Regions from separate parts of the Micromonospora parva genome, predicted to be linked through region 1. Evidence: riboswitches for the same ligand, from Rfam matches in the RefSeq annotation. Region 1 holds a riboswitch; the other holds the start of a gene.
What was found. Region 1 has a riboswitch for S-adenosylmethionine ahead of AB0C03_RS22290 (ABC transporter substrate-binding protein). Riboswitches for the same ligand answer to the same signal wherever they lie in the genome.

Region 1 (5,249 bases):
GTGGGTCACCACCACCATGGTCATTCCGGCGGCGGACAGGTCGGCCATCACCCCGAGCACACCCTTGACCAGCTCCGGGTCGAGCGCCGAGGTCGCCTCGTCAAAGAGCATCACCTCGGGCCGCAGCGCCAGCGCACGGGCGATCGCTACCCGTTGCTGCTGACCACCGGAGAGTTGCGCCGGTCGGGAGTTCGCCTTGCCGGCAAGCCCCACCAGCTCCAACTGGGCGCGGGCGAGCGCGTCCGCCTCGTCCTCACCGAGCTTGCGCAGTCGGCGCAGCGCCAGCGTGACGTTGCGCAGCACGCTCATGTGCGGGAAGAGGTTGAACTGCTGGAACACCATGCCCACCCGCTGCCGCAGCGCGTCCGGGTCGTCGCCCCGCACGCTGCGCCCGTCCAGCAGCACGTCGCCCCGGTCCGGTTCGATCAGCCGGTTGATGGTGCGCAGCAGTGTGGACTTGCCCGACCCGGACGGGCCGATGACACAGGCCGTCGCGCCACGCGGCACCGACAGGTCGACGCCACGCAGCACCCGGTTCGGTCCGAAGGCGAGGTGCACGTCGCGTACGTCGAGGCTGACCGAGGTCGTGCTGGCGGCGGTCATCGCCGATCCCCTTCCATCGCGTACGGCGCGGTGTCGTCGTCCTCGTCTGTCGGCGCGGTGGCCGGCCGACCGTTGCGCAGCCGGCGGTCGATCCAGTTGACGACGTGCGTCAACGGAACGGTCAACGCCAGGTAGCACAGGCCCGCCAGCAGCAGCGCCGACTCGTTACCGGTGGTGGCCGCGTAGTCCTGCCCGATCCGGAACAGCTCCCGCTGGCTGGCCACCAGACCGAGGAAGTAGACCAGGCTGGAGTCCTTGATCAGCGCGATGAGCTGGTTCACCCAGGCCGGCAGCACCCGCCGGATGCCCTGCGGGACGATCACCAGCCGCATCGCGTCGGCCCAGGAGAAACCGAGCGCCCGGGCGCCCTCCAACTGGGCGGCCTCCACCGACTGGATGCCCGAGCGGAAGATCTCCCCGATGTACGCGGCAGCGATGAGCGACAGCGCCAGGATGCCCAACGGGTAGGGGTCCGGTCCCCAGACCTGCATGCCCAGCGGGGCCAACCCGACGCCGATCAGCAGGATCGTCGCGGCGGCCGGCAGCCCCCGGAACACGTCGGTGTAGACCCGCGCCGGCCATCGCAACCAGCGGCTGCGGGAGATCCCCGCGACGGCCAGCAGCAGGCCCAGCACCGAGCCGAGCAGAGCGGCGGAGACCGCCAGGATCAGCGTGTTGGGCAACCCGACGGTCAGCATCTCGGGCAGCGCCTCGCGCATCGAGTCCCAGTCGAAGAACGTTTCCCACAGGGTGCTCAACGGATCCATGTGTCGCCTCTCCTACCGCCCCGCTCGCTCGTCACCGGTTCAGGACGCCGCCGACGCGGACGCCGACGGCGCCACAGTGACCGCGCCGCTGCCCGGCTTGAAGTCCGCCGGGATCGGCCGGCCCGGGTAGTACTGCGCCTGCAACCGGGTCCAGGTGCCATCGGCGATGACCTCGTCGAGGCTCTTGTTCAGCGCCTCGCGCAGCTTGTCGTTGCCCTTGGCCACGGCGTACGCGGTCGGTGCCGGGCTGAGCTGCTTGGCCGCCACGGTGATCTTGCCGTTGCTGTCGGCGGCCGACTTCTCGCCGATCTCCGCCGGGGCGATCCACGCGTCGGCGGTGCCCGCCTTGAGCTGGTTGATCGCACCGTTGTAGTCCGGCACCCGCACCGGGTTCAGCTGCTTGCCGGTGGCGTAGTCGTCCTGGACCGTGCCCTGCACCACCACCACCCGCTTGCCGGTGAGCTGGTCGAAGTTGGTGATCGGCGAGCCGGCCGGGACGTCCAGGCCGAAGTAGCCGAAGTCGTAGCCGTTGCCGAAGTCGACTGTCTTCTTGCGGGCCTCGGTGATGGTGATCGAGGAGCTGCCAACGTCGAACTTGCGGTTGTTGACCTGGCTGAGCAGCGCGGAGAAGTCGGTGCCGACGAACTCCACAGTGAGGCCGAGCTTGCCGGCCACGGCGGTCAGCAGGTCGTTGTCGAAGCCGGTGAACCTGCCGTCCTTGAGGTACACGTTCGGCGGGGCGTCGGTCAGCGTGCCGGCGCGCAGCACGCCCGGCTGGGCCAGGCCGTACGGGTTGGTGGTGGCGTCGGACGAGCTGTCGTCGCCGCAGGCGGTGAGGGCGGTGGCGGCCAGGATCGTCGCCGCCCCCAGGGCGGCGGCACGGGTCACTGCGGGAAGGAATCGCACTGGTGTCTCCGAAGGGTGGTGTCTCGGCGGGCGTGGGTGCGCGCCACCGACGGCGCGCCCGATGGGCGTACCGGTGGAAAGGGGTTTCGGGAGGGTGGTGCTAGAGCGCGGTGCCGCGACGACAGGCGGCGCTGCACATTCGCATCGTGTCCACGTGCCGTCGCCGGGTCAGTGCGGGCGAGGGTCGACCGGTGCGGAGGTCCGCGACGTCAGTCGGTGGGGTGGTGCTGAGGATGCGCATGGTTCTCCCGGGTCTGTGCTGACCTGGGTGCCAGGCCACGCTTGCACCGACGTCGTGCCGGTGCCTGGTCTTCACCCGGGGCACCCCACCGCGGAGGAGGGTTGCCGGCCAGCGAGCCGGGGCTTCGCGCTGGCGCTCATGACCTGCGCCGAGGCTAGCAGCACCAACGGGTGCCGCGTCCAGTCGGTATGACCACGCTCACCGTGCGCGACGAGCCGTCCGCGCCCAGGTCAGCCGGCGTGCACGTGCGGTCGACGGTGTGGGTCGGGTTCCTGGCGGCGCAGGATCTCCCGGGTCACCGAGGCGATCGCGCCCTGCCCGAACGCCAGGTAGCGCAGGAAGTTGCGAACCGGGCCGCCCTCGGACCACTCGAAGTAGATGTGGGGCCGCCGACGGCTGCGGTCGCGGATCTCCAGCAGCAGGGCGGCCAGCGCGGTGGGCACCGACGAACTGGCCAGGCTGAGCACCGGGAAGCGGCCGTCGACGACGCTGCCGCGGACCAGCACCTCGGTCTCGAAGTCGGACGGGTCGGTGACCTCGACCTCGACGAAGATGACGTCGCTGTCGTCGGGGAAGTCGTTGTCCGCCATGGTCTGGGCGAGCTTGGCGCGGTACTCCGCCTCGTCGCGCCGGTCGGGTTCGTGCGCGATGAGGCGGATCCGCCGGCCGGCGCGTTCGTCGATGATCCGGGCCGCGGCCGGATCCAGTTCGACGTGATCGACGCGCAGCTCGTAGGCCCGCATCAGCCGGGACAACACCGACACCAGGATGATCCCGCCGATGAAACAAGCGGCGATCTTGACGCCACTGGGGCGTTCCACCACGTTCGCCAGCGTCGTGTAGACGAAGATCACCGCGATGACGCCGAACGCGATGGTGCGACCGCGCTGACGCTGCCGCAGCGCCGCGAGCGTCACCGCCGTCGCGGCCGAGGTGATCAACACCAGCACCCCGGTGGCGTACGCGCCGCCCTGCGCGTCCACGCTGGCCTCGAAGACGATCGTGATCAGGAACGCCACCGAGGTGAAGACCAGCACCAGCGGCCGGACGGCTCGCGCCCAGGTCGGCGCCATGCCGTAGCGGGGCAGGTAGCGCGGCACGAGGTTGAGCAGACCAGCCATCGCCGACGCCCCGGCGAACCAGAGGATCCCGATGGTGGACAGGTCGTAGATGGTGCCGAACACCTCGCCGAGGTGAGCGTGTGCCAGATAGGCCAGCGCCCGCCCGTTCGCCGGCCCGCCCGGCTGGAAGGCGTCCGGCGGGATCAGCACCGTTGTCGTCACGCTGCTGGTGATCAGAAAAACGCTCATGATCACCGCTGCGGTGGTGAGCAGCCGGCGCGCGCCACGGATCCGGCCCAGCGGTCGTGCCTCCGAATCCTGCGGGTCACCCCGTACGCTCGGCATCACCGCCACCCCGGTCTCGAAGCCGGACAGACCCAACGCCAGCTTCGGAAAGACCAGCAGCGACAGCCCGACCACCAACCACGGGTCGCCGTGCCCGGTGGTCAGCGCGGTGGTCCAGTCGCCCACCGCGCTCGGATGCCTCACCACCCGCCACAGCGCGTCGGCCACCACCACCGCGTTCAGCGTCAGGTAGACCGCGACCAGGACGACGGCGATCCCGATCGCCTCGGTGAATCCCTTGAGGAACACCGCGCCCAGCAGCGACACGAGCAGCAGTGTGACCAGCACCTCGTGCCCCTTGAGCGCACTCGGCCAGAAGGGGTTCTCGTCGATGTGCGCCGTCGCGTCGGCCGCCGAGAGGGTGATGGTGATGATGAAGTCGGTGGCCGCGAAACCGAGCAGCACCAGCACCAGCAGCTTGCCCGGCCAGTAGCTCAGCAGGCGGACCAGCATCGCGATGGAACCCTCACCGTGCGGGCTCTCCACCGCCACCCGCCGGTAGACCGGCAACGCGCCCAGCAGCGTCACCAGCACCAGCACCAGCGTCGCCACCGGCGAGAGCGCCCCGGCGGCCAGCGCCGCGATGCCCGGCTGGTAACCCAGCGTGGAGAAGTAGTCCACACCGGTCAGGCACATCACCTTCCACCACGGGTGGTGCCGGTGCTCCGGCGGGCGCCCGTGCGGTCCCGGGTGCTGCACGGCCTGGTCCGAGCCGGCGAGCAGCCACCCCCGCAACCGGCCGGCGCGTCTGTCGAACGTCACCGGCGCGTCCCCCGTCATCCCGCTCACGGTCACCGTGAGTATCCGCCCATGGGGCCGCTGCCGTCCGCCGGTGCGCGGAACCCAGCCGACACCCCGGCGGGTTTCGGGCCCAGGGCACCGGGGATGCAGCCTCCCGGTCCGGACCGGACGGCACCGGGGGAGGGGACAGGGCATGGTCGGCCGTCGTTTCCGCCCGGGTGGTGGCTTCGGCCGTCAACTCGACGAGTACGAGACGAGGGTCGGCGTGGTGCCGCCCCCGGAGTCGCCCGCAGCCTCCCACGGCCTGGTGGACAGCGCGGTCTACCTCCGGGGGCACCGGTTCGCCTCGCCGTCCGGCCTCGCCGAGACGTACCGCTGCCTGCAGGAGCAGGACGACGCGATGGCCTGGATCGGGTTGTACCGGCCCGACATCGAGCAGATCACCTCACTGGCCCGCGAGTTCCGGCTGCACGACCTGGCGGTCGAGGACGCGATCAACGCCCACCAGCGGCCCAAGCTGGAGCGCTACGGCCACACCCTGTTCGTGGTGCTGCGCGCCGCCCGCTACGACGACCTGCGGGAGGA
Region 2 (5,249 bases), on a different contig from region 1:
AGCTGGTAGGGATGCTCGCCGCAGTTGACCAGCTCGATGCCGAGGGCGCGCAGGCCCGAGGCGGCGTCCCCGCCGGTCGCCCGGATCCGGACGCCGGAGGCCGGACACTCGGCCACCGGAGCGACGCTGGGCGACTGGGTGGGGCTCGACGGGGTCGGTGGCGGGCCCGTCGGGTCCCCACCCTGGCCGCGATGGTCACCGGGGGTGCAGGCGGCGAGTGCGAGAGGCACCGCGACCACTGCGCTGAACCATCGCCGTGCTGCCGTGCAGCTGAAGATCATGTGTCGATCCTCACCCATCGAGGTGCCTCACCGCTGCCTGGCCCCGCAGCAGCGCTGGTGTGCACCTGCCGTCTGCTGGTCCGGGCCTCTGGAGCTGCCCCGGATCCGGGGCGGTGACGCTGTCCCTGGCCGGCTGATGTGCCGTCCCGGTATGCCTTTCGAGCTGAATCGTTCAGGGCATCGCTCGGGCGTCCGCCCAGCTCGGCCAGCGCCGCGAGCAGCCGGTCCGCCGGTGTCTGAGGTGGGGTAACCGGCCGTACCCACACTGTGGGAGCGTGCCCATGGCGGTCGGAGCGACGCGACATCGATTGTTTTCGCAGCTCAGGGGATCGGGTGGCCGGCTCCGTGAGGCGGCGAGCGCTCGACGAGGGCCCTGCACGCCGGTACATTCCAACCGGGGACTTTCCCACTAACAAGGAATCTATAACCTTCGATACTTTCATGCCTCACATTGAGGGAATCCAATCCCTTCGATGGAGGTACCGATGAACGTTTCTCGGCTCGGCGGGCCGACCCTGTCCCTGTTCCGCATCGTGATCGGCCTGCTGTTCGCGTTGCATGGTGTGACCTCGGTGTTCGGGTTGTTCGGCGGCAACCCCGTGACCGGTGCGGCGATAGCCCCCGGCACCTGGCCGGGCTGGTGGGCCGCGTTGATCCAGCTGGTCTGCGGCGCGCTGGTGCTGGCCGGCCTCTTCACCCGACCCGCCGCTCTGCTCGCATCCGGCTCGATGGCGTACGCCTACTTCGTCGTGCACCAGCCGGATCATCTGCTGCCGCTGCACAACGGTGGTGAGCTGTCGGCACTCTTCTGCTGGTCGTTCCTGCTGATCGCGGCCCTCGGTCCGGGTTCCTGGGCGCTCGACACGCTGCTCGCGCGTCGCCGCGAGGTTGAGTCCGCGCCGGCGACGCCGATGGCTGAGAGCAGCTCGATCGTCGTCTGACCGCACCCGTTCCGCGTCGCCGGGGCCTCGACGAGGCGGCCCCGGCGACGCGCCGGTCAAGGGCGGTCGTCCGCAGCCCCGGCTCTGTGCCCCGCGCGCCGGCCCGGCTCTGTGCCCCGCGCGCCGGCCCGGCTCTGTGCCCCGCGCGCCGGCTCCCAGCTGGGCGCTGATGTCGTAAACGATTCAGCTCCAAAGCGTGCGCGAATGGTAGGTGTCACCCGCTCCGCAGCCGTGACCGTCAGCGACACGTGCGGGAGGGGCCGAGGCGGGAGCGTCAGGCCGGTCGGTGGTGGGCGAGGACCGCGTCCAGCAGGCCGGGGTAGAGCTTGTCCAGCTCGTCGCGGCGCAGCCGGACCAGCCGGCTCGTGCCGGCGGCGCGGGTTCGGGTCAGGCCCGCCTCGCGCAGCACCTTGAGGTGGTGGCTGCGGGTCGCCTTGGAGACGCCGAAGTCGAAGCTGCCGCAGGGGGACTCGCCGCCCTCGGCGAGCGCCCGGACGATCTGTAGCCGCACGTCGTCGGCGAGCGCGGCCAGCACGCTGGTGACCGGTACGGCGGTCAGGTCGGGTTCGTGCGGCTCCATGTGACCAGTGTAACCGTTGTTCGACAATTGTCGAACAAGCTCCTACTGTCGGTGTCGTTGGTTCGACGATACTCGAACATTGGAGTTGCCGATGCGATCCCGCGCCACCGCTTACCCACTGGTCGCCGTGCTCGGCTGGGGCGTGATGTTCCCGATCCTGGCCAGCGCGCTCGACCGGGTCGACCCGCTCAATTTGACCACCGCGCGCTACCTGCTGGCCGCCGTCGTCCTGGTCGCCATCCTGCTGCTCCGCGAGGGGGCCGGCGCGCTGCGGCACGGTGGAAGGGCGCTGGAGGTGGTGGTGCTCGGCGTGGTCGGCTTCGCGGGGTTCAACCTGCTCACGAACCTGGCGCTCGAACACGCCGCCCCGCAGCAGGTCTCCCTCTTCGTGGCCACCACCCCGGTGATCACCCAGCTCGTCCGCTGGGCTCGCGACGGCGTACGCCCGAAGCCGCTCCTGCTGGCCCTCTCCCTGGTGGCGCTCGTCGGAGTCGGCCTGGTGATCACGCGCGGCAGCCTGGCCGGGCTCGGCCAGTTCGGCCTCGGCGGGCTGATGATGATCGGCGCGGTGCTGGGCTGGGCCATCTACACCCACGGCGCCAGCCGGTTCGGCGAGTGGACGCCGCTGCGCTTCACCACACTGACCGCGCTCGCCGGCACGGCCGCCATGCTCGTCCTGAGCATCGGCGCCGACGCCGTCGGCTGGCAGCACGCGCCAGGCGCCGCCGACCTCGTGGCGGTCACCCCGCAGCTGGCGTACGCCGTCGTGGTGGGTGCCGTCATCGCGGTCCTGGCCTGGAACACCGGCGTGCAGCGACTCGGTGCCGCCAACGCCGCGCTGTTCATGAACCTGGTTCCGGTGACCACCTTCGCGGTGCAGATCGCCCGTGGCTACCGCCCGGAACCCGTCGAACTGGTCGGGGCCGCCATCACGATCGCCGCCCTGATCGCCGCGAATCTCGCCGCCCGCCCCCGGACCACGCCGCTGCCCCAGTCGGGTGCGGTGACGGACCCGATCGCGGTGACCGACCCGGTGGCCGTGAACGCCCGCTGACCCACTCCCTGGGATTCGCCCTGGAGGCCACGGCCAGCTTTGCCTAGACTCGGCGGCACAACTGAATACCTCATCCAGAGGGGCTGAGGGATACGGCCCGACGACGCCCCGGCAACCACCCCGCGCGCTCACCGCTGAGCGACCCGCGGGGCAGGTGCCAATTCCGTCCCCGCCGCACGGTGCGATGCGGGGAAAGATGAGAGGACTCTCGACATGACGTCGACGCTCGTCAGCTCCGGCATCGACACCTCTGCCAGCCCGGCCCGCGCCCTGGTCTGCCGCGCCTGTTCGGCCCGCTACCCGCTCGCCGCCCAGCACGCCTGTTACGAGTGTTTCGGCCCGCTGGAGGTCGACTACGACACCTCCGCGCTGGCCACCGTCACCCGTGAACAGATCGAAGCCGGCCCGGACAACATCTGGCGGTACGCTGCACTGCTGCCCGCCGGTCAGGACCCGGCCAGCCGGGTCACCCTCGACCCGGGGCTGACCCCGTTGGTGGCGGCCCCGCACCTCGCCGCCGAGTTGGGCATCACCGCGCCGCTGTGGGTCAAGGACGACAGCGCCAACCCCACCCACTCGTTCAAGGACCGGGTCGTCTCGGTGGCGCTCACCGCCGCCAAGGCGCTCGGCTTCACCCGGTTCGCCTGCGCGTCGACCGGCAACCTGGCCAACTCGGTGGCCGCCCACGCCGCCCGCGCCGGCGTGCCCTCGGTGGTCTTCATCCCCAGCGACCTGGAGCAGGGCAAGGTCATCACCACCGCCGTCTACGGTGGCGAACTGGTCGCCATCGACGGTTCGTACGACGATGTCAACCGGCTCTGCGGCGAGCTGGTGGAGACCGACGAATTCGAGGACACGGCGTTCGTCAACGTGAACGTCCGGCCGTACTACGCAGAGGGTTCCAAGACCCTCGGCTACGAGGTGGCCGAGCAGCTGGGCTGGCGGATCCCGGCGCAGGTGGTCATTCCGATGGCCAGCGGCGAGCTGCTCACCAAGATTGACAAGGCGTTCTCCGAGCTGGTCGAGATCGGCCTGGTCGAGGCGCCGGCCGGCGGCTGGAAGGTCTTCGGTGCGCAGTCCGCAGGCTGCAACCCGATCGCCACCGCCCTGCACGGCGGGACCGACACGATCATCCCGGTCAAGCCGACCGGCATCGCCAAGTCGCTCAACATCGGCGACCCGGCAGCCGGCCTCTACGCCCTGGAAGCGGTCCGCCGCACCGGCGGCTGGATGGAGTACGTCGACGACGACGAGATCCGGGCGGGCATCCGCGACCTGGCCCGCACGACCGGGGTCTTCGCCGAGACCGCGGGTGGGGTGACAGTGGCCGTGCTGCGCAAGCTGGTCGAGTCCGGTCGGCTCGACCCGTCGGCGGAGACCGTCGTGTTCAACACCGGCGAGGGTCTGAAGACCATCGACGCGGTGGCCGGCCAGGTTGGCCCGACCCACCACATCAAGCCCTCGCTGCGTGCCGCCCGCGACGCCGGCCTCCTCGGCTGACCCACGGGCCAGGTGGATCAGCCAGTAACTGGGTTTTCGCTGTGAGTGTGGAAAATCCGCCGCTACGGACTTGACGGCAGGAACCGGACGGCGCAAGATGCTCCGTGCGGGAGGGCATTTCGCCGAAGACTTTTGAAGTTCTTGCGACCCAACGCCGGAGGCGTTGTGCGAGTGTCCCTCCCGACCACGTTCGATCGGGCCAGCGATTAATTCGCTGGCCCGATCGCTTTTGCCTGGTGCACCCTCAGCGCAATGAGCATCACTATCGCGTCGTTCGACGGCGCCGACCGGACCGCGGTCGACGAGGCGTACCGGATCGGGTCAGCGGTCAACCACGCCGACCTGCCGGACTTCCCGCCCTCCTGCCGGCGCCGCTTCGACGCGCTGTTCCACACGCCGATGCCCGGCACCCGGTCACTCTGGGCGCTGGCCCGACTGGACGGCGTGCCGGCCGGCTACCTCCAACTGGACCTGCCGCAGCTCGACAACACCGACAACGCCACCGCCGACCTGCTGGTGCATCCCCAGCTGCGGCGTCGTGGAGTCGGCCGGGCCCTGCACGAGTACGGCGTGCGTCTGCTCCGCGAACACGGCCGCAAGCGGGTGGTGGGGATGGCGGTCTCCGCGCTGCCCGGCGGGCCGGCCCGAAGCGTGGCCGGTGACGCGTTCGCCGCCGCTACCGGAGCGCAGCCCGCCCTCGCCGAGGTGCGCCGACGGCTCGACGTCAGCAAGCTCGACCGGGTCGCGCTGCGGGCTTCGCTCGCCGAGGCCCGCCCGCGGGCCGAGGGCTACCAGTCGGTCTGCTGGCAGGGGGCCACCCCGCCGGAGTACGTCGCCGACATCGCCTACCTCGACGGCCGGCTGCTGATGGACGCGCCCATGGGCGACGTGCA

Region 2: it holds a riboswitch for S-adenosylmethionine, as region 1 does, so the genes downstream of both, thrC (threonine synthase) here and AB0C03_RS22290 (ABC transporter substrate-binding protein) in region 1, are expected to answer to the same signal.

What each region holds. Positions count from the first base shown of each region.
Region 1 is NZ_JBEZFX010000008.1:406,418-411,666, reverse strand. It holds gene AB0C03_RS22300 (amino acid ABC transporter ATP-binding protein) at 1-603, opposite strand, end outside; gene AB0C03_RS22295 (amino acid ABC transporter permease) at 600-1,370, opposite strand; gene AB0C03_RS22290 (ABC transporter substrate-binding protein) at 1,410-2,276, opposite strand; SAM riboswitch class IV at 2,550-2,661, opposite strand; gene AB0C03_RS22285 (hypothetical protein) at 2,748-4,703, opposite strand; gene corA (magnesium/cobalt transporter CorA) at 4,858-5,249, shown strand, end outside.
Region 2 is NZ_JBEZFX010000003.1:329,303-334,551, reverse strand. It holds gene AB0C03_RS10065 (DUF4232 domain-containing protein) at 1-281, opposite strand, end outside; gene AB0C03_RS10060 (DoxX family protein) at 767-1,222, shown strand; gene AB0C03_RS10055 (ArsR/SmtB family transcription factor) at 1,497-1,802, opposite strand; gene AB0C03_RS10050 (DMT family transporter) at 1,894-2,856, shown strand; SAM riboswitch class I at 2,924-3,059, shown strand; gene thrC (threonine synthase) at 3,070-4,356, shown strand; gene AB0C03_RS10040 (GNAT family N-acetyltransferase) at 4,609-5,249, shown strand, end outside.